4 regions of the Rhizobium sp. CAU 1783 genome follow, and region 4 is predicted to be linked to each of the others. Evidence: riboswitches for the same ligand, from Rfam matches in the RefSeq annotation. Region 4 holds a riboswitch; each other region holds the start of a gene.
The links. A riboswitch is a leader RNA that binds a small molecule or an ion and turns the genes downstream of it on or off. The one in region 4 is predicted to bind cobalamin.
Positions count from the first base shown of each region.

Region 1 (7,129 bases), on a different contig from region 4:
AGTCGGAGACGTCGATCAGCGTACCGCGGGCCAGCCATTCGGTTACGATGATCGTCAACAGCGCCAGCAGCAACGAGTTGACGATGCGCATGGAGCCGCGCAGCGCGGTCACCCTGGCCGTGGACGCGGCACCGCTCGGGGCGTCTTCAACCGACATTCGGGGCTCGGAGATAATCTCGGCCAACTCGCTCTCCAGCAGAAAAGATGGTTTCATAAAAGTTTCGCATAGCTGTCACATAACCGTTATGAACGCCAGATGAACCATGGCGCACCGGTCTTTGTTCCCCGCATTTCCTTGACAGCTGTGGCGCCGCGAACGCGGCATTTGAATACCCGCCGTTGCGAAGGCCGGACGCACGCGCTAAACGATGGACATGAGCGAGATTCAGACCCGACCCGACACCCTTCGCATCGCAATCGCGCAGCTTGATTCCACCGTGGGCGACGTTGCCGGCAATCTTGCCAAGGCAAGGGAAGCTCGGGCGGAGGCGTCGGTCCACGGCGCGGATCTCGTGCTTTTCACCGAGCTTTTCATCTCGGGCTATCCGCCGGAAGATCTCGTTCTCAAGGCGGCCTTCCTCAAGGCATGCCTTTCGGCTGTCGAACAGCTGGCGGCTGATACCGCCGACGGCGGGCCTGGCGTGATTATCGGTTTCCCGCGTCAGGACGACAAGGGCCGCTACAATTCGATCGCTGTCCTGGACAACGGCAAGATCATTGCGACGCGCGACAAGATCGATCTGCCGAACTATGGCGAATTCGACGAGAAGCGTGTCTTCGTCGCCGGCGAGATGCCGGGGCCTGTCAACTTCCGCGGCGTCCGCCTCGGCATCCCGGTCTGCGAGGACATCTGGGGCGAACTCGGCGTTTGCGAGACGCTCGCCGAGTCTGGTGCCGAGATGCTGCTCGTGCCGAACGGCTCGCCCTATTATCGCGGCAAGGTGGACGTGCGCCATCAGGTCGTGCTGAAACAGGTCATCGAGACCGGCCTGCCGATGATCTATGCGAACCAGCTCGGCGGCCAGGATGAACTGGTCTTCGACGGTGCGAGCTTCGCGTTCAACGCCGACAAGACGCTGGCCTTCCAGATGAGTCAGTTCGAGGCGACCGTGTCCGTGACGACCTGGAAACGGGCGCAGGACGGATGGCGGTGCGGCGACGGGCCGATGTCGCGCATTCCGGAAAAGGAGGAGGCCGATTACCGGGCCTGCGTCCTCGGATTCCGTGACTACGTCAACAAAAACGGTTTCAAGAGCGTCGTGCTGGGCCTTTCCGGCGGCATCGACTCCGCCATCTGCGCGGCAATCGCAGTCGATGCTCTGGGCGAGGAGCGGGTGCGCACGATCATGCTGCCCTATCGCTATACCTCGCAGGATTCACTTGCCGATGCTGCGGCCTGCGCCAAGGCGCTCGGCTGCCACTACGACACAGTGCCGATCGCCGAGCCGGTCGAAGGTTTCCTCTCGGCGCTGTCCGACATGTTCGAGGGGACTGAAAGCGGCATCACCGAAGAGAACCTGCAGAGCCGCGCGCGCGGCACCATTCTGATGGCGATCCCCAACAAATTCGGCTCGATGGTGGTGACGACCGGCAACAAGTCGGAAATGTCGGTCGGTTATGCGACGCTCTACGGCGACATGAACGGCGGCTTCAATCCGATCAAGGACCTCTACAAGATGCAGGTCTATGCGTTGGCTGCCTGGCGCAACGGCCATGTGCCGCCGGGTGCGCTCGGCCCCTCTGGTGAAGTCATTCCGCAAAACATCATTTCTAAGGCGCCGTCGGCGGAACTCCGTCCGAACCAGACGGACCAGGATTCGCTGCCGCCTTATCCGGTGCTCGACGACATTCTCGAATGCCTGGTCGAGCGGGAAATGTCGGTTGACGAGATCGTTGCACGCGGTCACGACGTCGCCACCGTTCACCGGGTCGAACATCTGCTTTATCTTGCCGAATACAAGCGCCGCCAGTCAGCGCCGGGGGTGAAGATCACCCGCAAGAATTTCGGCCGGGATCGTCGCTATCCGATCACCAATCGCTTCCGCGACCGCTGAGGCGGCCGGCGGCGCGTTTCCGGGAGGGAAGATGCGCAGCTCCGTCGAAATCTACAATATCCGCACGCGCAGCCATCGCGTCGTCTGGCAGACGGAGCGCCTCGTCGAGGCGCCGAACTGGACGCCGGACGGCGCCTTTCTGATCCTCAACGGCGACGGCCTACTCTATCGCCTGCCGGTGGACGGGAGCGCAGAGCCGGTGCTGATCGACACCGGATTCGCCACGCGATGCAACAACGATCATGGCCTTTCGCCGGACGGCAAGCAGATCGCGATTTCGGACAAGGTCGCCTACGGCAAGTCCTGTATCTATGTCCTACCGGCAGGCGGCGGGGAGCCCCGCCAGGTGACGCGCAACGTGCCTTCCTACTGGCACGGCTGGTCGCCGGACGGGGCACGGCTCGCCTATTGCGGCATTCGGGACGATGTCTTCGACATCTATACCATCTCCATCGACGGCGGGGAGGAGACGCGGCTCACCTTCGGCGAGGGCCGCAACGACGGGCCCGACTATTCGCCGGACGGGAAATGGATCTATTTCAATTCGAGCCGGACCGGGCGGATGCAGATCTGGAGGGTGCCAGCGTCCGGCGGTGCGGCCGAGCGGATCACCGACAGCCGTTTCGGCGACTGGTTTCCGCATCCTTCGCCGAACGGCGACAAGGTGCTGCTGCTCTCCTATGATCCGGAGGTTTTCGACCATCCGCGGGACCTTCCTGTCCGGCTTCGCCTCATGGACCCGGACGGGCAGAACATCGAGACGCTGTTCGAACTGTTCGGTGGTCAGGGCACCATCAATGTGCCGAACTGGGCGCCGGACGGGGAAGCGTTTGCCTATGTGCGGTATTTCCCCGTCGCCTGAATTGCCGATGTCGCATGCGACGGCTTGTGTCGCGCGACGATTGCGCTAGAACGATTCCGTCAGGTGCCCGGCGTGTCGAACGGCGGGAGAATCGGGAAGCCGGTGGAAATCCGGCACGTGCCCAACGCTGTGAGGTGGATGGAGCGCGCGAACGGGTCGGTTGCGACCCGAGCCACTGGTCTTTAGGCCGGGAAGGCGGCGCGATCCAGCCGAAGCCCAGTCAGAAGACCGGCCTGGCAAGATAGGCTTTGCCCGCGTGGACGGCGGGCGGTCGTCAGCATTGTTGGGGAACAAACGATGCAAGATGAACCGAGCGAGCATCTCGTCCGGGCCGGCGCCTTTTCCGTCGAAGAGCGCGAGGCCGTCTACAAGGCGATCCGGACCCGTCGTGACGTCCGTGACCAGTTTCTGCCTGATCCCTTACCCGAGGATCTGATCGCCCGCCTGCTGGAGGCCGCACACAATGCGCCGTCGGTCGGATTCATGCAGCCGTGGAACTTTCTCGTGGTGCGCGATCAGGTGCGGCGCGAGGCGGTGTGGCGGGCCTTTTGCCGCGCCAATGACGAGGCGGCCGAGATGTTTTCCGGTGAACAGCGCGACAGCTACATGCGGCTGAAGCTCGAAGGCATCCGCAAGGCGCCGCTCGGCATATGCGTGACCTGCGATCCGACGCGGGCCGGGCCTGTGGTGCTTGGGCGCACCCACAATCCGCGAATGGATAGCTATTCGACCGTCTGCGCGGTGCAGAATCTCTGGCTTGCCGCGCGTGCGGAAGGCGTCGGCGTCGGCTGGGTCAGCATCTTTCACCAGGACGACATTCGCGCGCTGTTGGGCATTCCAGGGCATGTCGAGGTCATCGGCTGGTTCTGTGTCGGCTATGTCGATCGCCTCTACGATCAGCCCGAACTGGCGCTCAAGGGTTGGCGGCAGCGTTTGCCGATCGAGGATCTCGTCTTCGGAGAGGTCTGGGGAGCACCTCTTTCGCCTGCCTTCGACCGAGAAACGTAAGTATAGTTACTTTATACTGATCTGGACCTGTTGTGTTTAACATAAATTAAGGCGGCATGGCTAAATCTGGCCATGCTCAGGGTTTCCCTCGACTGCATGACGCAGGTTTCGCGCCGGATGAAGCGGCGAGCCAAACCTTTTCATTGTTGTCTTTGGGGTCTTCATGAAGCTTTTCAACATTCGTCTCGGAAAAGCGGTTCCCGCAGCGATCGGCGGTCTCGTCCTGGTCAGCGTCACCGTGCTCGCCATTTCCGACTATTTCGGACAGCACCAACTCGAAACGGTCATCGATCTCTACGAGACCGAACGTAAGGCAGACGTCTATCTGCGCGACCTGATCGCCGCGCAGAAGGAGGTCGAGCTTGCCATCGTCAGCACACAGGAATCGCTGACCGATATTTCCGCCACCCAGGCGAAGGATGGCCTGGACGACGGCTTCAAACTGGCCGAGGAAGAGGCCGCACGTCTGGCCAAGCTGATGGATCGCATCAATACACTTTCCGTCGCCCTGGAAGCGCCTGACCTCGTCCCGGCCATGAAGCTTCTTGCGGATCGCTATGCGGACTTCCACAAGGCCGGCATCGAGATGGCCAATGCCTTCATCAAGGGAGGGCCGGCCGAGGGCAACAAGTTGATGGGCAATTTCGACAGCTTCTCGGATGCCCTGCAGAAGGAGATCGAGGCAACCCATTCGATGGTCACAGCCATCGTCGACAGGGAAATCAGGAAGTCTGAGGCGGACATCTCCAATGCGCGCGCGGAGGCGGAATCCATGGCCGCGCTTCTGGCCGCGCTCGGCCTCGTGCTGCTCGCCAGCGGTGCCGGCCTAGCCTTCTTCGTGATGCGCAGGCTGCTTGCACCGCTCGACCGGGCAACGGACGCGATGAACCGTCTGGCGGACGGCCACATCGATGCGCAGCTTGCCGGAGCCGAGCGCTCCGACGAGATCGGTGACCTCGCCCGGGCGTTCACGCACTTCCGCGAAAACCTCATCGCTCGCCGTGACGCCGAGCTCGAGGACAAGCGCAATCGCGAACGGCTGGCGGAGATCCAGTCGATGAACGAAGCCGACCGCATAGCCGAGCTCAACCGGACGAAAACCGCCGTCGATACGGTGGCCGAGGCTCTCGATCGTCTGGCCCATGGCGACCTGACCTCACGCATCACCAGGGTCTTCGAGGGCGAATATGATCGCCTGCGGCTCAATTTCAATCAGTCGGCCGAAAAGCTGCAGTCAGCGATGTCCGGCATCGCCAACGTCTCGCATGAGATCCGCTCCAGCTCGGCGGAAATGCGGGCGGCTTCCGACGACCTGGCACGCCGCACCGAACAGCAGGCCGCGGCCCTCGAGCAGACGGCGGCAGCGCTCAACGAGATCACCACCACCGTCAGCAACTCGGCCGCGATTGCCGACAGCGCCAGCCGCAAGGTAAGCGAAGCCAACCGGCGGGCCGAACAATCGGACGAGATCGTCCGCCACGCCATTGCCGCCATGGGCCGGATCGAGGAGAGCTCCTCGCAGATCGGCAAGATCATCGGCGTGATCGACGAGATTGCCTTCCAGACCAACCTCCTTGCGCTGAACGCCGGCGTCGAGGCGGCCCGGGCGGGCGAGGCGGGCAAGGGCTTTGCCGTCGTTGCGCAAGAAGTGCGCGAGCTTGCCCAGCGCTCGGCCAATGCAGCCAAGGAAATCACCGGGCTCGTCGCGCGGTCGGGCGAGGCGGTGAGCTCCGGCGTCTCCCTGGTCAACCAGTCGGGCGAGATCCTGAGCCTGATCCAGGCCAACGTCACCGAGATCAACAGCGATATCCGGGCCATCGTGACCGGGGCGCACGAGCAGGCAACCGGGCTGTCGGAAATCAACGGCGCCATCACGCAAATGGACCAGGTCACGCAGCAGAATGCCGCGATGGTCGAGCAATCGACCGCCTCGGCACACAAGCTGGCACAGGAGGCCGACGACCTGTTCGCGCAGGTCCGGCAATTCGAGATCCGCGCGTCCGCTTACGGCACGGCCCAGACCCGCGCGGCCTGAGGCCATCGGACCGCAGCAGTCTCAAGGAGAGGCCGGCCGCAAGCCGGCCTTTCTCGTTTCAAACGCTGCGGGTTGGCCGACCGTCACTGCTGGACGGGCTGTGGGCCGGGCAATGCGGGGTTCTTGAGGTCGATGCTGCTGGTTTCCTTGGGCAGGAAGGTCGGTCCGACCTGGCGGACATGGGCGGCATTCGGATCGTAGACTCGATCCTCGATCGGTCTTTCCGCGGCAGTCACAGGCGGTTTGACACCCTTCTTCGCCTGGCTTTCTGATCCACCCATTTCGATCACAGCCTTGCCGTCGGCCGGATGGCTCTGGCCGGCTATGCCCGTGCCGCGCATCTTCCGATAGTAGGCGGTGAGATCGCAGCCGCAGGCCGGTTGCTCGCCGCTCTGTCGGTTGAGATAGGCGAAGGCATTCGGGAGGCTGCGATAAGGCTCTCCCGTTTCGGCCGAGACCATGTCGGCCGATTCTTCCGTACTGATCGCGTGAAAGAAGAGTTCGGTCTCGGTGTTCGGGCACATCTGTTCACAGACCTGCGCGTCACGGCGGAAGCTGAGCGGCGAGGTTCCCGACGAGATCGGGAAGAAGGCGCCGTCGCAGGTGCGGACGCAGAGTGTGCGAAGGTTGCCCTGGCCGGCAAGGGCCATGAAGCGGGCGGTGTTTTCCGGATCAAGGGGCTGCGGTCCCTCGGCGCCGGGGGGCGTCAAGTCGGCCTCGTCGACCGGCGGTGGCTCGGCGTTGCACCCATTGTCTTCAAGAGCCGCAAGCAGCCGAAGCCTTGCAGGATTTTCGCCAATGCTCTCGCGGCCGGCCTCATCGCGTTTTGCGGCGAGATCCTGCCTGTTTGTCTCCATGCGGGACAGAGCCTCTGAGAGCTCGCCGCATTGTGTTGTCCCGTCGGCGCGATATTGCACGACCGAACCGTCGCAGCGCAGGCTTCGCATGTCCTGGCGGACCTTGCGGATCTCCAGGTTCTGTCGGGCGATGGCGCTCGAATAGCGCCGCACGGCCGCGGTGTCGACGATCACCTCCGGGACGGCAGAGAGGCGCAGCCTGAGGCTCTCGCACACGGCGGATGTCTGCGCTGCCACGGGCTGGCAGAACATCAGAGCGGCAAGCGCCAGCGGCAGTCGGCTCCTGAGATCGTGCAATTCGTATCCCCGATTG
Region 1 is NZ_JBTOLM010000001.1:1,088,999-1,096,127, forward strand. Features, by position in the region: gene ACX93L_RS04985 (LTA synthase family protein) at 1-157, opposite strand, end outside; gene ACX93L_RS04990 (NAD+ synthase) at 375-2,054, shown strand; gene ACX93L_RS04995 (TolB family protein) at 2,086-2,916, shown strand; cobalamin riboswitch at 2,961-3,167, shown strand; gene bluB (5,6-dimethylbenzimidazole synthase) at 3,214-3,924, shown strand; gene ACX93L_RS05005 (methyl-accepting chemotaxis protein) at 4,088-5,959, shown strand; partial or broken gene ACX93L_RS05010 (DUF2865 domain-containing protein) at 6,331-7,068, opposite strand.
Region 1: another riboswitch for cobalamin. It lies ahead of bluB (5,6-dimethylbenzimidazole synthase); the one in region 4 lies ahead of ACX93L_RS12175 (ABC transporter ATP-binding protein).

Region 2 (7,129 bases), 210 kb from region 4:
TTCGAGACACTGGTTGCAGAGTTCCAGCGCGGCATCATCGCGGTGGTCATCGAACTCACAGAAGAGCTGAACGCAATCGAGGACGTCGTCTACGACAATGAACTGCGCGACGAGCGCCGGCGGCTGGCGCCGGTGCGCCGGGTGGTGGTGCGGCTCTACCGGCACCTGCGCACGATGCTCGCCCTCCTGCGTCGGGCGGCGGCCAGCGACGAAGAAAATGCACCCTTCGCCTTCGACGAGGTCGCCCAACGGCTCACCGCTCGGCTCGAGGCGGTCGACCATGACGTCCATGCACTTCAGGAGCGCGCCCGACTGCTGCATGAAGAAATCGACTCCAAGCTCTCCTCGGAGACCAACCGGCATCTCTACATCCTGTCGCTGATGACGGCCTTCCTGCTGCCGCCGTCGCTGGTGACCGGCTTCTTCGGGATGAACACCTCGAACCTGCCCTTCGCGGCAGAGACGGACGGAACGATCTACGCCATCGGCTTCATCCTCGTCTCGATCGCGGCTGCCTGGTTCCTGTTGCGTCGCGCGGGAATTCTCTGAGCGGATGCCCGAACGAAAAATGCCCGGCCGAAGCCGGGCATTCCTGCAGTCGATCCTGTGAACGGATCAATAGTAAGGCGAAAGGCATTCCTGGCGCCGACCGTAGTGCGGCTGGAAGGTGTTGGAGTAGGCATCATACGAGCGGTAACGCTGAGCGCACCAGCGGTAGTGCTTTGGATTGATGTTTCCGGCGCGCGGCGGCGGGGGAGCCGGCTGCGACATGATCGCGCCACCGATGATCGCGCCTGCCGCAAAGGCGGCGAGCGGGAACCAGTAGCCGTTGTGGTAACGATAGCCGGGGCGGCGTTCGTGATAGCCGCGATAGCCGCGGTAATAGCCCGGCGGGCCGCGGTGATCGACGGTCGTGACGTCGGACTGGGTCTTGATGACCGGAGCCGTAACCGGCATCGCCTCGGACGACACGAAGCTCGTCAGAACGACTGCCGAGGCCAGTGCGAAAGCGGCCAGACGCTTCATCGTGGTTGTCATGTCAGTTCTCCATTCCCTGCGTTTCGAATGACTGCGCTTTGCGCTTCGCAACCGTAAGGCATCCGTTTCCGGTCACCTTTTCACTGTCACGTCGAAGCCTGTTTCGACAGTAGGTAAATCTTCCTGAACCGGACATTAACGATATCGAAGACCAGCCATGCGTCGCAAGCACGGCGTCGGGCAAGCCGTTTCCTTGCGGTGACAGGCAGCATTTTTCGATGGCGCAAGACCGGTGCCGGATGACACGCGGTGTGAACGGGCAAGAAGGGAATTTGTTCCCTGCGGAGACCATGCGCGGTTTCGGTCGGCGAGAACGGAGCGTCAGCGCGTTCTTACCGTGGTGCGCAGACAGGACAACAATACTGATCGCGAGAGCAGGACCGGCGGACATGCCGCCGGTCCCGGTATGTCAGGCCTCGATCTCGACGTCGCCGAGCGGACGCGAACAGCAGGCGAGAATGTAACCCTCGTCGATCTCCTCATCGAGGATGCCGCCGTTATGCTCCATCTCGACCTCACCCGACACCTTCATCACCTTGCACGTGCCGCAGAGACCGGATTCGCAGGCCGCGCCGATGCGCACGCCCGACGCGCGGGCAGCTTGAAGAATGGTGTGGCCAGGCGCGCAGAGCCCGTCCTTGCCCGACATGGCGAAGGTGACCTTGGTCGGCTGCTCGCCATCGGCATGGTCGGCGACCACGATCGGCGGCTGCGGCTTGACCGGCTGGAAGGCCTCCTCATGGTACTGTTTCATGTCGAAGCCGGCACCCTCGAGGGCTTCGCGCACCGTCGCCATGAACGGTGCGGGGCCGCAGCAGAACACGGTGCGCTCGAGGAAGTCGGGAGCGAGCAGCGCGATCTTGGCCTTGTCGATACGGCCCTTCAGTCCCGACCACAGCTGCCCGCGGGACAGCTGCTCGACAATGAAGCCGAGCGTCAGATGCGGCATCTCGCGCGCCTTGGCCTCGAGTTCCCAGCGGAAGATGATGTCGTCGGGCGAGCGGGCGCAATGGACGAAGGCGATGTCCGAATCCGGCTGACGGTCGGACAAGTCGCGGGTCATCGACACCATCGGTGTGATACCGGATCCGGCGGAAACGAAGAGATATTTCCGTCCCGGATGACGGGCATAGGAGAAGTCGCCGAGCGCGCCGATCGCCTTCAGCTGCATTCCGGGCTTCAGGTGATCGAACATCCAGCGGGTGCCGATCGAGTCGGACTGGGCCTTGACCGTCACGGCAACCGTATAGGGCCGCGACGGGCTGGAGGAGAGCGTGTAGGTGCGCATCACCGGCTCCGGTCCGACCGGCAGTTCGAGGGTCACGAACTGGCCGGGCAGATAGCGGAAGAAATGGCCGGGACGATCGGGCCGGAAAGTGAACGTCATCACGTCGGGAGCCTCCGGCGTGACGGCAACGCATTCGAGCCTGTGCTCCCGGTCGGACCAGGGGCGCATCTCATCCACATGACGGTAGCTGGGGAGCGCGATGTTCATGTCAGGCCACCGCGGACAGGCGAGCCTTGTCGCCCTGCAGACGGTTGATCATGAAGTTGGCGTACCATTCGACGAACTGCATGACGCCGCCTTCGTGCTCGACCGAGTAGGGACCGGGCTCGTAGGCCGGGGAGCGGATGCCGAAGGCGTTTTCCTCGACGATGGCACGGTCCTGGTCGTTGGTCATGTTCCAGACATGGGTCAGGTCCTCGACGTTGTAGTCGACGCCCTCGACGGCATCCTTGTGCACCAGCCAGGTGGTGGTGACCATGGTTTCCTCGGCGGAGATCGGCAGAACGCGGAAGGAGATCGCGTGATCGCCGAGCATGTGGTTCCAGGTGGTCGGATAATGGAACAGCAGCATGGTGCCGATGTGGGAGATGTTGACGTCACCCGAGAGCGGCTTCTTCACCGCCGGCTTGCCGTCCATGGTGTAGCTTTCGGCATCCTGGATCAGCGGCATGCGGGCGACGCGGAACTGGCCGGTCGGGTCCATGGTGAATTCGCTCGGCAGGCCGGCGGCCTCGCAGCGCGCCCAGTGCTCGGAGATGAAAGGGTCGTCCTTGGCACCCTGCACACCGGTCGCGGTCGGCGCTTCCGGATAGGTGCGGCACAGTTCCGGATGGTTGCCGGCACAGTGGTAGCATTCGCGGTTGTTTTCCCAGACGAGCTTCCAGTTGCCCTTCTCGATGATCGTGGTCTTTGCCGCGACCTTGGCCTCGGCGAGGCGATGGGGCTTCATGTAGGGCTCGATGGTGGCGCGGACCGGCGCGAAATCCATCGGCTCCTCGGAAAGGCAGACGAAGATGTAGCCAGCGACGCTTTCGCAGGCGACCGGCTTCATGCCGTGTTTCGACTTGTCGAAGTCCTCGCCCATCTGGCGGGCGAAGACCAGCGAGCCGTCGAGGTCATAGGTCCACTGGTGATAGGGACAGACGAGCTTGGCGGAAGCACCCTTCTCCTGGGTGCACACGCGGTGGCCACGATGGCGGCAGGTGTTGTGGAAGGCGCGGATGACGCCATCCTTGCCGCGGACGACGACGACCGGGTAATCGCCGATCTGCACGGTGAAATAGTTGCCGGCCTTCGGGATCTCGCAGTCATGGCCGATGAAGAGCCAGTCGCGGTACCAGATGGTTTCCATGTCGAGCTTGAAGTAGTCCTGGTCGATGTAGAAAGGCTGCTCCAGGCTGTAGCCCTCGCGGCGGTTTTTCAGCTGGCGCAGTACCGTGCTCTGCAGGTCCATTTTTGTCGTCCTCGTATCCGTTTTGCCCATGGCGGAAAGCGAGAACATGCAGGGCCTCGGCGTCGTTCGACACCGGACATAGCCGTCTCGGGCCGCCCGCCGCGACCGTCAATCAGTTTCATTCTCCAGGCTGGTTTCCGGGCTCTGGAGACGTTCTCTGCGAACCGCGCGAGGCACCTTCCCAGGGCCTGAACCCCAGTGGTCTTTTGCCTTCACGCCTTCTCCACTACCGTTGCGGGGGCAGCGCCGGAATTTGACCGGCTTCCCGATTTTCCGCCCTCCCTAGCCGGGCGTCACCTCGAGTGTGGTTTCATCTAAGCATAGTCGCCGGACGCTTGATGCACTGCGAAACGACACCGCCCCAAACATTTGCGACATTTCCAATCTTGATGGAAATCAATATTGAAGAAGGAAATATCTATATTTTTCAATTATGTAACTTTTCTTCTCCAGTAAACTGCTGAAATTAGTGGCGCAAAATGACAAGCAATAGGCATTTGCACGGGACGCACCCTGGCATCGCAAGCCTCGGGAAACCGAGAGAGAGCAGGATGCGGCAAATTGTCGTTAACATCCTTGCCGTAGCATCAGCTAATTCACCTTAGGAATCAGAGCCCCGCTCCATGCAGAAGCTGAGATATTTCGCAGCCAACAAGCCCGACCCCAAGGCGGCCGTTTCGCCCAAGGCCGTGCACACGGAATTCCTGCGCACCGGCCGAATTTCGCGCCAGCGCGAGGACTGGCTGGCGGAAGAACGGCGCTACCTGACCTACGAGGAGGTCGCGGCCCGTACCGGACGCCGGCTGGAGGCCGCAGGCGAGACGACCCACAAACGGATCAACGGCTTTCACCGCTCGATCCAGTTCCCCAAGATGGTGTTCCACAAGACACTCGATAACAGCCCGCATCTCGGCTACTGCCACGTGACGGCGGCGCGGACCAATTTCGCCAAATATGCCGACGTCAAATGGGCCTTCTACATCGCCAACTTCTTTGCCGAAGTGGGCGGCGAGCAGTTCTTCGAGCATATTCGGCCAAACTATGCGCGGATGTATTTCGCCGTGGCGATCCATCCGGACAAGGAAACGCGCTCGATGGCGATCGACCGCTCGGTCCGCCAGAACGGGCTTTTGTTCCGCACCCATGACCCGAAGGAAGCACTGAAGAACGTGCTGATGCTCGGCACCAGCAACGAGGACCTGCGCAAGATCATCGCCAAGCTCTGAACGCCCGGCTTCCCCTTCGGGCCCGTCAGAACCCGCCGACCGGCTGCTTCTTGTAGATCAGCCAGTCCTTCGGCACATAATCGTTGGCGCCGTAGATCGTCACGGTGTTGCCGCCGGCGGCCTTGGAGGCGGCGAGCGCCTTTTCGGTGAAATTGGTGAAGTCGAAGGCGTTCGGCGCCTGTTCGGAGAAGCAGATGCCGAAGGACATCGGGATCTGGCCGAGGGCGCGACCGTTGCCAGCATTGACGACCGTGGTCCTGAGCTTGGTGCGCACCAGGTCGACGATGCGGTTCACCTCCTCCTGCTCGGAGGTGTAGAGCAGCATGCCGAAGCGTCCGCCATCGAAGCGGCAGGCGAAGTCACCGTCGCCGGCAACGGCCTCCATGACCTTGGCGACCTGCTTGAGGAAGCGTTCGGCCGAGGTCGGCCCCATCTGCTCGGAAAGACGGGCGAAATCGTCGATCTCGCCGATCACCATGCCACAAAGCACCGGCATTTCCGGATTGACATAGATCTTGGCCAGCGCCTTGTTGAAGGCGCGGCGGCTGGCAAGGCCGGTGAGCGGGTCGACGAATTTCGCCGCTTCCGCGTCGTCGGCTTCGCGCTGCAGGTCGGCAAGCGTCGCGGTCTTGTCGACGACGGCGCGCACCACATTGCTGTTCTGGCTGGCGCGCTGCTCGGTGGCGACCTTGAGAGCCGTGATCGACTGGCCGAGCGCGGCCGGGTCGACATCGCCCTCGGTCATGATGACCTTCGAGGCATGACCGATCAGGCGACCATAGTCGGTGAGCGAGATCTTCTCCTGATTGAGCAGGCTGATGAAGTTGCTCATCTCGGCCCGCACCTGACCGTTCTGCCGGCTGAGCAGGCCGTCCTCGTGATGGTGCGGCAGATACTTGCGCCCGAGCGCATCGAGCGCATCCTGGGTCTTGATCTTGCCGAGCGCGATGAAGTCGCGGACCAGCTCCGGATTGGAGCCGGCATAGGCCTCATAGACGAGTTCGTAATTCCGGGGCAGTCCGTCTATGCCCATCTGGTGCATCGCCGTGGCGACGCGAAGCGCAATGCTGGAGGCAGGGTTCTTGACTTGCTGCATGGTTCGTTTCCCGGGAGAGAAGGCGAAAAGGCTCAGTTGCCGGGGACTATAGGCGCAACATTTCTTTCTTTCGGTTACGTCGATGGATAAAGTTTTAGCTAATGCCTTCTCAGTGATTTCTAGGGGTTTTCGAAGCTGTGGAAAACCTCTGGCGGGCCCTGACCAAAAGAGCGTTTGATCCCGCCGCCGCTCTCGCGCTATGGACGGGAAAGCGAAGAACAGGAAGGCGTTTCAAACCATGGCGCGGATCATTGGGGCCGAAGACAAAGCCGGGGAAGCGATCCCCGCGGCGCTTGCGGTCCTCAGACAGGCGCGACCGGTGGCGATCCCGACCGAGACCGTCTACGGGCTTGCCGCCGACGCCACCGACCCGCACGCGATCACCGGCATCTACGAGACCAAGGGGCGGCCGCGCTTCAATCCGCTCATCTGCCACATGGCCGACCTCGAGATGGCCGAGCGGCATGCCGTGTTCGACCCGGTCTCACGCAAACTCGCCCAACGCTTCTGGCCGGGACCGCTGACGCTGGTCCTGCCGCTGAAACCCGAAAGCACCATCCATCCGCTGGCGACCGCCGGGCTCGACACGGTCGGCATCCGCGTGCCGATCGGATTTGCCGGCGCGCTGATCCGCGCCTTCGACCGGCCGCTCGCGGCACCCAGCGCCAACTCCTCGGGCAAGATCAGCCCGACCACGGCCCGTCACGTCGATGCCGACCTCGGCGACCGTATCGATCTCGTCATCGACGGCGGCCCCTGCCCCGTCGGGGTGGAATCGACGATCGTCAAGGTCGAGGACGGCCGGATCCGCCTGTTGCGGCCCGGCGGCGTGCCGGTCGAGGCGATCGAGGCGGAAACCGGCCTGACCGTCGAGCGCATCAAGGCGGCCGGGACAGCGGCGATCGAGGCGCCGGGCATGCTGGCCTCCCATTATGCGCCGAACGCCTGTGTCCGGCTCGACGCCACCTCGGTCAGCTCCGGCGAAGCGCTGATCCGCTTCGGCAGCGGTCCGGTGGGCGGCGAAAATG
Region 2 is NZ_JBTOLM010000002.1:904,719-911,847, reverse strand. Features, by position in the region: gene ACX93L_RS11135 (transporter) at 1-549, shown strand, start outside; gene ACX93L_RS11130 (BA14K family protein) at 616-1,038, opposite strand; gene ACX93L_RS11125 (FAD-binding oxidoreductase) at 1,448-2,533, opposite strand; gene ACX93L_RS11120 (aromatic ring-hydroxylating oxygenase subunit alpha) at 2,535-3,779, opposite strand; cobalamin riboswitch at 3,891-4,095, opposite strand; gene ACX93L_RS11115 (DUF6656 family protein) at 4,403-5,005, shown strand; gene ACX93L_RS11110 (GGDEF domain-containing protein) at 5,031-6,101, opposite strand; gene ACX93L_RS11105 (L-threonylcarbamoyladenylate synthase) at 6,340-7,129, shown strand, end outside.
Region 2: another riboswitch for cobalamin. It lies ahead of ACX93L_RS11120 (aromatic ring-hydroxylating oxygenase subunit alpha); the one in region 4 lies ahead of ACX93L_RS12175 (ABC transporter ATP-binding protein).

Region 3 (7,129 bases), on a different contig from region 4:
CCGTCACCTCGTCGCGAACCTTCGGCGGCAGTGCTGCGAAGAAGCATTGGTAGTCCGCCAGTGGCAGCACCTCGCGGATCTCGCGGCCATCTGCCGCCGCATTGGTCGGGCCGGCCATCAGATGGGTCATCAGCGCATCACCGTCGACGGGGCGGTCGCCGACCTGATAACCGGCCGCCGCCATGGCGCCGAGCACCTCGACCGTGCCGGCCGGCGTGTCGAGGCCGACACCATTGCCAAGACGGCCGTCGCGGTTCGGGTAGTTGGCCATCACCAGCGCCACGCGGCGATCGGAGGTCGGTGTTAAGCGCAGACGCGCCCAGGCGGCGGCAAGCCTCGCGACGAAGGCGGCACGGCCCTCGTCCGGCGCATGGCTGACGATATTGGCCTCGACGCGCTCGTCGTAGCGCGCGGCGGCCTTGAACGAGACGGCGCGGGTCATAACCCGGCCGTCGACCTCCGGCAGCGCGACGCCCATGGCGAGGTCGCGGGCCGAAAGCCCCTGTGTCGAGCCTTCCCAGGCTTGCCGGGTGGAAGACGAGAACAGCGCCTGCAGCACTACGGCGCCCCCTTCGTCGAGCACGGTCGAAACGCGCTCGGCACCGGGCGCGGAGACGGCGAACCCGGTGGCGTTGATCACCACCGCCGGCGGCGCCTCGAGAAATATCGCCCGCAGCGTCTCGACCGACACGGCATCCTTGAGACTGGAGACGAACACCGGCAGCGCTCGCAGACCTTCGGCCGCCAGAGCCTCGATCATCGCCTCGACGGGCTTGGTCTCGCCGCTCTGGACGAGGGCGCGGTAGAAGCAGAGCGCTACGATAGGCGCGGGCTGGCGTTCACCCCCCTCCGCCCTACCAGGCATCTTCCCCTCAAGGGGGGAGATGGCCTCGGCGTCAAACTGCCCCTCATCCGCCCTTCGGGCACCTTCTCCCCGCAAGCGGGGAGAAGGAGGCGCCGCCGCATGTCCCTCCACCCCGTCCGACGGGGAGAAGGTGCCGGCAGGCGGATGAGGGGCAGGCCCAGAAGCCTCTCGCCACTCTCCAACCCCGATCACGCCCCTGCCCGGCCACCAGATGCCGGCCTTCAGCAGCGGTGCGGCGGGCGCGGGCTTTTCGCCATGGCCGGCAAGGGCACAGGCATAGTCAACGAAGGCGCGCGCATTGGCGTCGCCACCCTCGATCAGATAGGCCCAGAGCGCGGCAAGGTCCTCGGGTGCGACCCTCGAAAATTCGGCGAGCCCCGGGTCCGGCTTGTCGTCGCCGGGCAGTACGGCAATGGCGGCGCCGGTCCGCGCGGAAACGGCGTGCAGCGCCTCGAGCGCATAATGAAAATAGCTGGCGCCGCCCAGCGCCCGCACCACGATCAGCCTGGCATAGCGCGCGGTCCGCTCGACATAGGTGTCGACCGACATCGGATGCTTCAGGCTCATCAGACTGGCGAGACGGAAGCTCGGGCCGGCGGTGCGGCTCGCAACGGCGGCGGCGATCGCTGCAAGTTCGGTGTCGGCCGCCGACAGGAACAGGATGTCGCCCGGCGACTGACCGAGATCGACCGCCTCTTCGCCATCGCTGATCGACCCTTTCTGGGCAAGGAGAAGGTGCATCAGACGGTGCCTCTCCGGTGCCGAACAGACACCCCCCTCTGCCTTGCCGGGCATCTCCCCCTCAAGGGGGGAGATCGGAATGCGGCCACCGCAATGTCGTCGCCACCACCCCGCAGCCTTGTCGTTTCCTCAGAAGAAGACGCAAGCCATCCGTGCGCCAAACGGCGGCGGCTAGATCGATCTCCCCCCTTGAGGGGGAGATGCCCGGCAGGGCTAAGGGGGGGGAACCGCGCGTTCATGGGGTTAATGAAGCCTCAGGCCGCCTTCTCGACGGCCTCGACCACCGCACCGAAATCCCATTCGTGCAGGCCGATGACGACGAGGCGCGTTTCGCGGGTCTCTCCGGCGGTCCAGGGGCGGTCGAAATAGGTGTCGATGCGCGATCCGACGGCCTGAATGACGAGGCGCATCGGCTTGCCGGGCACGTCGATGAAGCCCTTGAGGCGCAGCACGTCGTGTGCCTCGATCACGCCCTTCAGGCGATCGACGAAGGCGGACGGATCGGCAATCGGGCCGAGCTTCATCACGAAGCTCTCGAACTCGTCGTGGTCGTGATGATGGTCATGCGCCTCGCCGCTCTCGTGGAGCGCCTCGTGCTCCAGTTCATGATGCGATTTGCGATTGTCGATGTCGTCCTCGGTCGAGGCACCCAGACCCAGCAGCACCAGAGCCGGGACGTCGCCGTTTCTCGCCTCGATCAGCGTCGGCTTGCGGTGGATGCGCTCGGCGACCTCGGCCTTGACGGCGGCGATCGCGTCGGCGTCGAGCAGGTCGGTCTTGTTGAGGACGATCAGGTCGGCGCAGGTCAACTGGTCCTCGAACAGCTCCTCGATCGGGCTTTCGTGGTCGAGGCTATCATCGGCCTCGCGCAGCGCATCGACCTTGTCATGGTCGTCGGCGAAGCGGCCGGCAGCAACGGCGGCGCTGTCGACCACGGTGACGACGCCGTCGACCGTCACGCGGGTGCGGATATCCGGCCAGTTGAAGGCGGCGACCAGCGGCTGCGGCAGGGCAAGGCCGGAGGTCTCGATGACGATGTGGTCGGGCTTGACGTCGCGCTCGAGCAGCTTCTGCATGGTGGGAATGAAATCATCGGCGACAGTGCAGCAGATGCAACCATTGGTCAGCTCGATGATGTCGTCTTCGGTGCAGTTTTCCGCGCCGCAGCCCTTGAGCACATCGCCGTCGACGCCGAGATCGCCGAACTCGTTGATGATGAGCGCGATCTTCTTGCCACCGGCATTCATCAGCATGTTGCGGATGATGGTGGTCTTGCCGGCGCCGAGAAAGCCGGTGATGACGGTCGCGGGGATCTTCTGTTGCAGCATTGGTTCAACCCTTCATTCTGAGCGGCAGGCCGGCCGCAACGAAATAGACCTCGGCCGCAACCTGCGCGACCAGTTGATGCAGGCGACCGGCATGGTCGCGGAATTCACGGGCCATCCGGTTTTCGGGCACGATGCCGAGACCGACCTCGTTCGAAACCAGGACGACCTTTGCACGCAGCCCGGGCAGCGCCGCGCAGAGTTCGGCCGACCGGGCGGCGACATCCTCCTCCGCCATCATCAGATTGGTGACCCAGAGCGTCAGGCAGTCGACCAGCACGACCCGCGCTGGATCGTCGATGCGCTTCAGCAGACCGACGAGATCGACCGGCTCCTCGTGGGTCGTCCAGCCGTCGCCGCGGTCGATCTGGTGCCGCCTGATCCTGTCACGCATTTCATCGTCATAGGCGCGACCGGTCGCGACATAGTGGCGTTCGCGCGCGCAATCGACGACGACGCCTTCGGCGAAACGTGACTTGCCGGAACGGGCACCGCCGAGCACGAGAATGGATGTAGAAAGATCCGTTGCCATCGTCACGACCCGGCCACACGCTGAACGCATGCGGCGCCGACACGAACGGCAGCTGGCACCAAACGGTGCCCGCAGTCGCGGAATCGACGGATTCCGCCCTTCTGATACGTCGCCACGACAACCTCCGTGCTGGCAACAAGGGGAGCCTCCCCTTTGCAAGGTGTGGGCATGATGCCCGGCACGGTTGGCAGGTCTCCTGGCTCGCAGGTCGCGGCGCCGGATGGCGCCAGCGGATCCTCCTCGCCTTCCCGAAGGTGGATGCGGCGCGAAAGGGGGACGATTCGTAGACATAGAGGCGTCCGGCCCTGGCTGATCGCGCAGCCCTTCAGTGGCTTTTCCGTTCCTGCCTGGATCCGGACCGTTCACACAACGCGAACCGTCGCCCCTCACCTCGCAAGTCCGGACGGAAGACCCTCGCTGCTCTACAGTCGCGGGGTCGGCTGCGATTGACGGTTCCGGACTGGATCCCCATCGTCGCATTCCCTTTTGCTTCCCGGCTCGCCAATCGCCGAACCGAGAACCATCCGTAAGCGATTTGATTAGGCGCAAGGACCGTTCAAGTCAATCGACGCTCAGATGTGGCGACGCGCAGACGTGGCGACGCGAAGCTCAGGGCTTATGCGGTTCGCAAGTCGGATCATTGGCGGGATCGCAAGGTACCGCCTTTTTTCCAAGCGCAACGGAACCGCTCGCGCCTTCCTCGACATTGGATTTCATGGCGGAAGCCGGCGCGACAGGAACAGCCCCAAGGTCCGGCACGGCCGGAACTTCGGCTGCAGAAGGTGGCGGCACTGCAGCCGGAGCGGCTGCCACCGGCGCGGTCGGGGACGCCTGCGGGACCACAGAGGCACGCGGCGCCGGATCCGTCATGAGCCGGGTCGAGGTGGTGCGCGGTGGGAGAACCACCTTGCGGATAGTCGGCGAAGCCAGCGAGAAGGCGAAGCGCACCCGGCTCGCGATCTCTTCGGCAAGGCTCTCCTCGGCCATCACCGGATCGTCGGTCGGGCTGTTGACGGTGAAGGTGCCGGTCGCGACCGGATCGCCGGTCTCCACCGAGGCGGCCGTCACGGTGAAAGTCGCAGACTGGAGCTTGCGTCGGGCGTTGAAGCCGTAGCCGAGTTTGTCGATGCGGATCACCACCACCACGCGCTCGGCTCCAGCCGGCGGACGGGTCGCCCGGATGGCATCGGAGACCCGGCGATCGACACCTTCGATGATGCGCAGGGGAACGTAGGCGTTCGCGATCACGGTGGCCTCGCGCACGTTGTAAACAAGCGGCCGGGTAATCGGTCGGTTCATCCAGCTGCACGAAGCGAGGATGCCGACAACGAACAATGCTAGGGCGAGCTTGAAAGGGCGCGCGGACATGGGAAACCCCGGACGGATGATTCTGATCCGTCAAAGATTTCCATCGTTATGGTTAGCGAAGGGTTAATCTCGAGCCTGTTGCGCCTCGAACATCGCGGCGGCAGCGGCGAAGTCGATGTAGCGACGAGCGCGACGGGCCTGCGCCTCCATGTCGACGCCCCAGTGTTCCTCGGTCCAGTCCTCGTCGAGATGGGCAAGCCCCCAGGCCTCGTCGACCGAAAGGAAGCGGTCGCGGAAGGCGAGCGCCAAGACCGCCGACCCGGTGAGGTTGGTGATCACATGCAAGCATGCCAGCGCCAAGGGCGACTTGTCCGCCGAAAGGGCAGCGGCGAAGGCTTCGATCGCCTCGGCCGGCTGTTCCTGATGGATCACCCCTTCGATCAGGATGAAGCGCGCATTGTGGGCGGACACCGCCCAGCCCAGGACCGGATCCCAGCGCAGGCACTGGCGCTCGACGAGCGCTTCGGGGCCGTCCGCGCGGTAGCACAGCATGTCGGAGCCGCTGTAGCGCACGATGTCCTCGAAGACCTCGTCGGCCTGGTCAGCCACAGCGTCGATCGCGGTATTTGCAAGGCGGGTCGCCGGCATGTTCTCCGGATCGATGGTCTCGACCTGAGCGCGCCATTCGGCTGCGACCAGCTCCGCGGCTGCGCGGGTCGGAAGGGTCAGGGGACGCTTGCCCGGTGTCTTGACGCCCTTGCCATCGAGTTTCACCGAGAACCCTTCGCCCTCCGGCTCAACCGTGACGGTGGTGTAGAAGCGCTTCGCCTGAGGTCGTTTCATCTGGATCTGGGCCCGGCGGACCGGGTCCTCGTGGCTCGGCTCTGGCACGGAAGTGCCGAAGATGTCGCTCAGTTCGTCGCGCATGACGGTATCCTCAGTGAATGTGGGCGAGAATGTCGGCCGGGCGGTCGACGACTGCGTCGGCACCGGCCGCCCAGAGTTCCTCGACGCTGGCATAGCCCCAGGAGACGCCGATGGCGGTCGCACCGGCCGCCTTGGCCATCTGCATGTCGTAGACCGCATCACCGATGACCACGGTATCGGCCGGCACGAAACCCGCCTGATCGCAACATTCAGTGACCATGGCGGGGTGCGGCTTGGACGGGCAATCATCGGCCGTGCGGGAAACGAAGAAATGGGAGGTGAATCCGTGGGTTTCAAGCACCATGTCGAGGCCACGGCGCGACTTGCCGGTGACGGCGCCGATCAGCACGTCCTCGCGGGCGGCCAAGGCCGCGATCAGTTCGGCGATGCCGGGGAAAAGCGGCTCATGGAAGCCGAGTTCGCTGCGGACGCCGAGGAAGATGTCCTTGTAGTGCGCCATCATCGCCACGGCTTCCGCGTCCGCATGCGGCTTGCCGTCGATACGGGCAATCGCGATATCGAGGGTGAGCCCGATGATCGCCTTGGTGGCGCCAACCGTGGGCTCGACCTTGCCGAAGTGGCGGAAGGTCCGCACCATGACCGCGTGGATCAAAGCGACGCTGTCGACCAGCGTTCCGTCGCAGTCGAAGAGTACCAGCTTCATTCCTCGTCCTTGTTTCCGTCGGCCTGATCGAAGCCCAGCAGGTTCCAGCTCTGCACCATGTGCGGCGGCAGAGGTGCCGTCACCTGCAGGCGGCCACCGTTCGGATGCGGGATGTCGATGTGGCGCGCATGCAGATGCAACCGTTTCTGGATGCCGCCCGGAAAATCCCAGTTCGGATCGTCGATGAAGTACTTCGGATCACCGATGATCGGATGGCCGATATGAAGGGCATGGACGCGCAACTGGTGGGTACGGCCGGTATAGGGCTCCATCTCCAGCCATGCGAGATTCTGCGCGGCGGTGTCGATGACGCGATAATAGGAGACGGCGTGGTCGGCTCCCTCCTCGCCATGCCTGGCGATCCGCATGCGGTCGCCTTCGTCGGTCTGGTCCTTGACCAGCCAGGTGGAGATCTTGTCCTCGTGCTTGCGCGGCACGCCCTTGACCAGCGACCAATAGGTCTTCTTGGTATCGCGTTCGCGGAAGGCGGCGGCGAGCTTTTGGGCCGCGCCGCGCGTGCGGGCAACCACCAGTACGCCGGAGGTGTCGCGGTCGAGGCGATGGACGAGACGCGGCTTCTCGCCCTTCCGGCTGGTCCAGGCCTCGAGCATCTTGTCGATATGGCGGGTCAGGCCCGAGCCGCCCTGCACGGCAAGCCCGGCCGGCTTGTTGAGCACGAAAACCTTCTCGTCCTCATGCAGCAGCATGCGCGACAGCAGCTCGTGATCGTCGCCATGCTTCAGGTCGTGGCTTGCGATCGGTCCGGT
Region 3 is NZ_JBTOLM010000003.1:488,893-496,021, reverse strand. Features, by position in the region: gene cobN (cobaltochelatase subunit CobN) at 1-1,606, opposite strand, end outside; gene cobW (cobalamin biosynthesis protein CobW) at 1,861-2,934, opposite strand; gene cobU (bifunctional adenosylcobinamide kinase/adenosylcobinamide-phosphate guanylyltransferase) at 2,939-3,463, opposite strand; cobalamin riboswitch at 3,633-4,003, opposite strand; gene ACX93L_RS16200 (hypothetical protein) at 4,073-4,831, opposite strand; gene ACX93L_RS16195 (ATP12 family chaperone protein) at 4,895-5,698, opposite strand; gene ACX93L_RS16190 (HAD-IA family hydrolase) at 5,709-6,362, opposite strand; gene ACX93L_RS16185 (RluA family pseudouridine synthase) at 6,359-7,129, opposite strand, start outside.
Region 3: another riboswitch for cobalamin. It lies ahead of cobU (bifunctional adenosylcobinamide kinase/adenosylcobinamide-phosphate guanylyltransferase); the one in region 4 lies ahead of ACX93L_RS12175 (ABC transporter ATP-binding protein).

Region 4 (7,129 bases):
GCGCCGAGGATCACCCGCGGCAGGCGCACCTCCCAGACGATGGCGTCGCGGCCCGCTGACCAGTCGACGACGAGGTTCGTCGCGCCGAGATGGCGGGCAATGACCTTCCAGACCGTATCGAGCGGGATGTTGGCCGCGCCGACGCTGACGCCGACCAGCATCATGCCGAGGAGGCCGAGCGCGAGCCCGGCCACCAGAAGCGGCAGCGCATGGATCAGCGCATGGCACGGACCCTTGACGAAATGCCGGTGGCTCATCAGTTGACCGTCGGATGGAAGGCGCCGGCCAGCGTCTTCACAGCCTCGACATTGCGCGGACCGGGTGTCGCCTGCGCATAGGGCAGCACCACGAAGCGGTTGTTCTTCACGGCGGGAATGTCCTTGAAGGCCGGGTTCTTGCGCATGAAGTCGGCCTTCTGCTCGGCGGTGACGTCGCCGTAGTCGACGATCACCACGACGTCCGGATTGCGTTCGATCACGCCTTCCCAGCCGACCGTGGTCCAGCTCGTCTCGACATCGTCCATGATGTTCTTGCCGCCCGCCGCCTCGATCAGCGCGGTCGGCATGGCATAGCGCCCGGCGGTGAACGGCTTGTCCTCGCCCGAATCATAGACGAAAACCTTCGGCATCGGGGCATCCGTCGGCACCGCGGCGATCGCCTTGGCGATCTCGGCCTTGTAGCCGTCGACCAGCGCCAGCGCCTGCTCCTCGACGCCGAAGATCCGGCCGAGATTGACGATGTCGGTATACATGTCCTCCATCGAGGACTTGTCCTTCTTCATGATGTGGATGCAGCTTTCGGTGAGCGCATAGACCTTGATGCCGAACGGCTCGAGCGTGTCCGGCGTCACCTCGCCACCGACCTTCATGCCGTAGTTCCAGCCGGCGAACAGGAAGTCGGCATCGGCACCCAGCAGCACCTCCTTGGTCGGCTGCTGCGGGGCAAGCTCCGGCAGGTCGCCGAGGCGGGCCTTCAGTTCGCCGTCCATCTTGTACCAGCCGGAAATGCCGGAATAGCCGGCCATCTGTCCGGTCAGATCGAGCGCCAGCATCATTTCGGTGAGGTTGATGTCCTGCGAAACGGCCCGCTTCGGCGCGGCCTCGAAGGTCACGTCGCGGTCGCAGCTCTTGACGGTGACCGGGAAGCCGGAGGCGAGCGCACTAGAGGCGGCGAGGGAAAGCATGGCGGCAAGGCAAAGGGAACGGTGCATCAGAAATTTCTCCTTTATTAGAAACTGTGGTCGAGGTGGAAGGAAAAGCGCGGGCGCCCCGTCTTAGGGTGGCGTTCGACGGTGGTTTCGACGGCGAAGGTCTCGCGGATGGTCTCCGGCGTCAGCACCTTGAGCGCCGGGCCGCAGGCAACTTTCCGCCCGTCATGCATGACCAGCACATGGTCGGCATGGGCGGCCGCGAGCGGCAGGTCGTGCAGCGACACGATCACCGTGGTCGGAAGGTGGGAGAGGAGCGCGAGCACCTCGAGCTGGTGGCGGATGTCGAGATGGTTGGTCGGCTCGTCGAGGATCAAGAGGTCGGGCCTCTGCACCAGTGCCTTGGCGATCATCGTGCGCTGCTTCTCGCCGCCGGAGAGCGAGGCGAAGCTGCGCGCGGCGAGATGGGTGAGCTTCATCAGCGACAAAGCCTCGCCGACGGCCGCAAGAGCGGCCTTGCGGTTGCGGCTTTCGGCATGGGGCGTGAGGCCGAGCTCGACCACCTCGGCGACCGTTAGGCCGAAGTCGCCGGCCGGTTCCTGCAGGACGGTCGCCACGCGGCGGGCCACGTCGGGGGGCTCGAGCTGCCACAGATCGGTGCCGTCGAGGCTGACCCGACCCGCGACCGGCCGGTGAAAACGGTAGAGGCAGCGCAGCAGGCTGGACTTGCCGGCCCCGTTCGGGCCGACGATCGCCAGCATCTCGCCGGGGTTCACCGAGAAGGTGAGATCATGGATGATGGTCTGCCGCCGCGTCGGCCCCCAGCTGAGAGCCTCCACTTTCAGTGCAGCAGGTCTAGGCCCGTATAGGGATTCTGAAAGCTCCATCGCTCGCCTCCGCGGTCACGCGGGGGCCAGAACGAGATCCGGTCGGGCAAGAAGCAGCAGTGTAAGTCGCAATCGCCATCGTCGTTTCCCTTGGCACACCCCGGCCAGGTTTCGTCAATCGTCGATGGCAGGTCTCCTGGCTTGCGGGTCATCGCGCTCCCGGGCCTTCCCAGCCTTTCGGCCAGTGGCATGTCCGGTCGAGCTCGCCGCTCACAGTTGCGGGGGCAGCCACGGTCTTGCGCCCTGATGGGTACGTCGCACCGTGTTCCCTTTTAATTCCTCGGGACGCCAGTCCTTGGGAAACCTTCAACGGTGGTTGGCGTAACGATGTTACATCGTGGCGTCAATGGTGAAATTTTGCATCCGCCTGGCCTGCGCGTCACAGGCTGGCAAGGTTCGGCAGGATCAGGTCGGGACGGTGATCGGTGTATTCGTCAGGCAGGTCGAGGCGGTTGATCCACACCGTCCGGAAACCGAATCGTTGCGCGCCCGCGACGTCCCAGCGGTTGGACGACTGGAAGGAAACGGCGTGCGGATAGAGCCGGTAGGCAGTGGTCACCATGTCGTAGACCTCGGGCGCGGTCTTGTAGGCGCGAATCGCGTCGACCGAGAAGACGTCGTCGAGGATCACGTCGAGGGCGGCGTTCTTCACCGCCGCCGCCAGCATCTCGGGCGAGCCGTTGGACAGGATGGCGAGCTTGGCCCCCCGGCTCTTCAGCTCCTTGAGGACGGCCGGCACTTCCGGATAGCAGTCGAGCGTCCAGTAGGCCGAGAGAAGATCGGCACGCAGCGCCCGGTCGACGCCCGGAAAGCGCGCGAGCGTGTAGTCGAGCGCCTCTTCGGTCAGTTGCCAGAAATCGCGGTAGCTGCCCATCAGGCTGCGCACCCAGGAATATTCGAGCTGCTTGGCGCGCCACATCTCGGAAAAGCGTTGGTGCTCGGGGCCGGCCCGCTCGGCGTGGCGGCGCACCGCCGCATGCACGTCGAAAAGCGTGCCATAGGCATCGAAGACATAGGCCGCCGTGGACATCGTTCCTCCCGTCAAAAGCTCCGGAAGTCATAGGCGCCGAAAGGCCGCTCGGCAAGGTCGCGCGCGCCTTCAGCGTCACGCCGGTGCCGCGGCCTTATCGCGTGGCGGTCTCCTCGGCCCGGAGACCGGCGATGTCGTTGTCGATTTCGGTCAGCGCCCGGTCGAGATGCCCCTCGAACACCAGCGTCGCCTCCTCGGGCACGACGCTGATCTCGGGCGGTCCGTGAATGCGGACGTGGAAGGATTGCGACAGTCCCTCGTCGAGGCCGCGGGTGAGGAGATCGATGTAGCGCGTGCCGTAGCCGGTGATGACGATCGGCATGTTGTCGTAGAGGCTGAGCACCCGCGACAGGCCCTGGCCGAGCGCAAGACCCGCCTGGCGGAAGGCGTATTCCGACATGCGATGGCCCTGGCGCGCCCGGTTGGCGATCTTGTCCATCTCGGCAAGCGGAACGAACTTGGCGGGGATGGTGTCGGGCGGCACCTCGAAGGCCGTGCGCAGGATCCCGTAGAAACCGGCCGACGCCTCGACGCAGCCGTAGGAGCCGCAGCGACAGAGCTTGCCGTCCGAGGCGTTCAGCATGTGGCCGAAGTTCGGTGCGCTGACCTCGAGGTCGCCCGACTGTCCCCGCCTCGCGATGCCGAGCCCGATCGAATGGCCGAGCGAAAGCGTGGCGAGCGCATTGAAGGGGCGGGCAGCATCCTTGTCGGCGCGAAGGCCGAGCGCATGGGCGACCAGCAGCGTCTCGTTGTTGACACGGACCCGCGTCTGGGGGGCGAGATCGAGCGCGGTCGAAAAGTCGATCTCCTCGCGGCCGAACACCGGCGACCAGAGGAGCCGTGTCCCGCCGGCATCGACCATGCCCTTGGAACTGACCGACACCGCCGTGATCCGCTCTGGCGCGAGCTTCGATCGTTGTGCGAGCCTCGCCAGCGCGTCTCGAAAGCCGGCGATGAAGGCGATCGGCGAGGAGGCGGCGTGATCGCGGGCTTCCTCGAAACGGTCGATCAGTGTCCCGGTATAGTCGGCGAGCGAATATTGCACGCTGTCGGAGGAGATGCGCGCGGCGATCAGGTAGCTGAAATCGCGCCGCCGGGCAAAGAGCACGCGCGGCCGTCCGCGCCCTCCTGCCGCCGGCTGCTCGCGCCGCTCCAGCGCGCCGATCCGCTCCAGCTCCGCGGTGATGGCCGAGACGGTGGCCGAGGCGAGGCCCGTCGCGGCGGCGATGTCGGTATGGGCGAGCGGTCCATGGCGTCTCAGCGCCGAAAGCACGAGGGCGCTGTTCTGCTGACGCACCATTTCGGTGCTGGATTTCGTCAGCATGGCAGGCGTCCGTTCATGGCATCCCTTCGCGATAGGTCCTGCACAAAAATCATTCGGGGCTGCGGTTTGCAAGCCCTGCGGGAGGCTGTGTTGACAGTCCCGGAATCTTCTGACATTTATTTTCTCGACTGTCGAGAAAAACCATGGGCGGCTTCGCCGGGGCTGGGCAGTATGTCAGGGCGGTCGTCGGGGCGAACGGGAGGTTCGCCGGCGTGCCGTCTTTCAACGGGAGGGTTAAATGAAATCCGTATTGAAGCTGATGGCATGCGCTGCCGTCATCACGAGCCTGCATTCCGTCGCCAACGCCAAGGACCTCGTGGTCGGCGTCTCCTGGTCCAACTTCCAGGAAGAACGCTGGAAGACCGACGAAGCCGCCATCAAGGCAGCGCTGGAAGCCTCGGGCGATAAGTACATTTCCGCCGACGCCCAGTCGTCTGCCGCCAAGCAGCTGACCGACATCGAGAGCCTGATCTCGCAGGGTGCCAACGCGCTCATCGTGCTCGCCCAGGATTCCGAGGCGATCGGTCCGGCCATCGAGAAGGCAGCCGCCGAAGGCATCCCTGTCGTTGGTTACGACCGCCTGATCGAAAACCCGGCTGCCTTCTACATCACCTTCGACAACAAGGAAGTCGGCCGCATGCAGGCCCGCGAAGTGTTCAAGGTGAAGCCGGAAGGCAACTACGTCTTCATCAAGGGCTCGTCTTCCGACCCGAACGCCGACTTCCTGTTCGCCGGCCAGATGGAAGTGCTCAAGGAAGCCGTTGACGCCGGCAAGATCAAGAATGTCGGCGAGGCCTATACCGACGGCTGGAAGCCGGAAATTGCCCAGAAGAACATGGAGCAGTTCCTGACGGCCAACGACAACAAGGTCGACGCGGTCGTCGCCTCCAACGACGGCACAGCCGGCGGTGCGGTCGCAGCCCTCGACGCCCAGGGTCTCGCCGGTTCGGTTCCGGTCTCCGGCCAGGATGCCGACAAGGCGGCGCTGAACCGCGTCGCGCTCGGCACCCAGACCGTCTCCGTCTGGAAGGACAGCCGCGAACTCGGCAAGCGCGCGGCTGAAATCGCCGTCGAACTCGCCGGCGGCAAGAAGATGGAAGAAGTGTCCGGCGTGACCGCTTTCAACGGCGGCCCGAAGGGCGTTGCCATGCAGTCGGTCTTCCTTGCTCCGCTTCCGATCACCAAGGACAACCTGAACGTCGTCATCGACGCCGGCTGGATCTCCAAGGACGAAGCCTGCCAGGGCGTCAAGGGTGATGTTGCCGCCTGCAAGTAATCACTCCCGCGCGGTGTGATCCCGACCTTCGCAAGCGCCGCAACGAAACCCGTTGCGGCGCTTGCACAAGGAGGGTGCGCGGCGGACAATGTCGCCACGCAGGTGTCGAGCCTTCTGACCTTTCGAGGCAGGGCGTCCGGCACGATCCGAACCGCATCATCAGATCCGCCGCTTCGTGCTTCGGCCCTGCCGAAAGAACGGACGGCAATGACAGACAAAGTGGGGGGAGAAGGCGCATCCATGGCCGACATCACACACGCTACCCAGACAAATCCCAGCCGAAACACCGGTGAAAATCCGGTGAAGCGCTTTTTCCGGGCGACCGAGATCGACACCCGCCTGCTCGGCATGGTCGGCGCACTGGTGCTCATCTGGCTCGGTTTCCAGCTCATGACCGGCGGCCTTTTCCTGACGCCGCGCAACCTGTGGAACCTGACCGTGCAAACCTCTTCGGTCGCCGTCATGGCGACCGGCATGGTGCTGATCATCGTCACCCGCAACATCGATCTGTCGGTCGGCTCCGTGCTCGGCTTCTGCGGCATGATCATGGGCGTCATGCAGGCAAAGATCCTGCCGCAATATCTCGGCCTTGAGCATCCGGCGATCTGGATCCTGACGCTCGCCTCCGGCATCGTCGTCGGCGCGGCGATCGGCGCGCTTCATGGCGTCATCATCGCCTTCCTCAACGTGCCGGCCTTCATCGTCACGCTGGGCGGCCTGCTCGTCTGGCGCGGCGCCACCTGGTTCGTCACCTCGGGCCAGACGGTCGCGCCGATGGATGCCACCTTCCGCCTGATGGGCGGCGGCACCGAAGGTTCGATTGGGGCGACGGCAAGCTGGATCGTCGGCCTTGTCGCCTGCCTGGCGATCGTCGCGGCCATCATCAATTCCCGCAAGCAGCGCAAGCGTTTCGGCTTTCCGCTGCGCCCGGTCTGGGCCGAATATTTCCTCTCGATCCTCGGCTGCGCGCTGGTGCTCGGCGCGGTCTCGATCGCCAATCACTACTATTGGCCGACCAATATCGCCCGCAAGTTCGCCGACGCCAACGGCATCGCCTGGCCGGACGGTGGCCTGCAGATCTCGCACGGCATCGCCATTCCGGTGCTGATCGCGATCGCCGTCGGCATCGTCATGACCTTCATTTCGACCCGGCTGAGGTTCGGTCGCTACGTCTTCGCACTCGGCGGCAATCCCGAGGCAGCCGAGCTCGCCGGCATCAAGACCCGTTGGGTAACCGTCAAGATTTTCATGCTGATGGGCATTCTCTGCGCGATCGCCGCCGCGATCTCCACGGCCCGCCTCAATGCCGCGACCAATGCGCAGGGCGAGCTCGACGAGCTCTACACCATCGCCGCCGCCGTCATTGGCGGCACCTCGCTCGCCGGCGGCGTCGGCACGATTGCCGGAGCCATGATCGGCGCGCTGGTCATGCAGTCGCTGCAGTCCGGCATGGTGCTTCTCGGCA
Region 4 is NZ_JBTOLM010000002.1:1,110,470-1,117,598, forward strand. Features, by position in the region: gene ACX93L_RS12165 (FecCD family ABC transporter permease) at 1-257, opposite strand, end outside; gene ACX93L_RS12170 (ABC transporter substrate-binding protein) at 257-1,210, opposite strand; gene ACX93L_RS12175 (ABC transporter ATP-binding protein) at 1,228-2,034, opposite strand; cobalamin riboswitch at 2,144-2,357, opposite strand; gene ACX93L_RS12180 (haloacid dehalogenase type II) at 2,414-3,064, opposite strand; gene ACX93L_RS12185 (ROK family protein) at 3,159-4,388, opposite strand; gene xylF (D-xylose ABC transporter substrate-binding protein) at 4,627-5,664, shown strand; gene ACX93L_RS12195 (sugar ABC transporter permease) at 5,905-7,129, shown strand, end outside.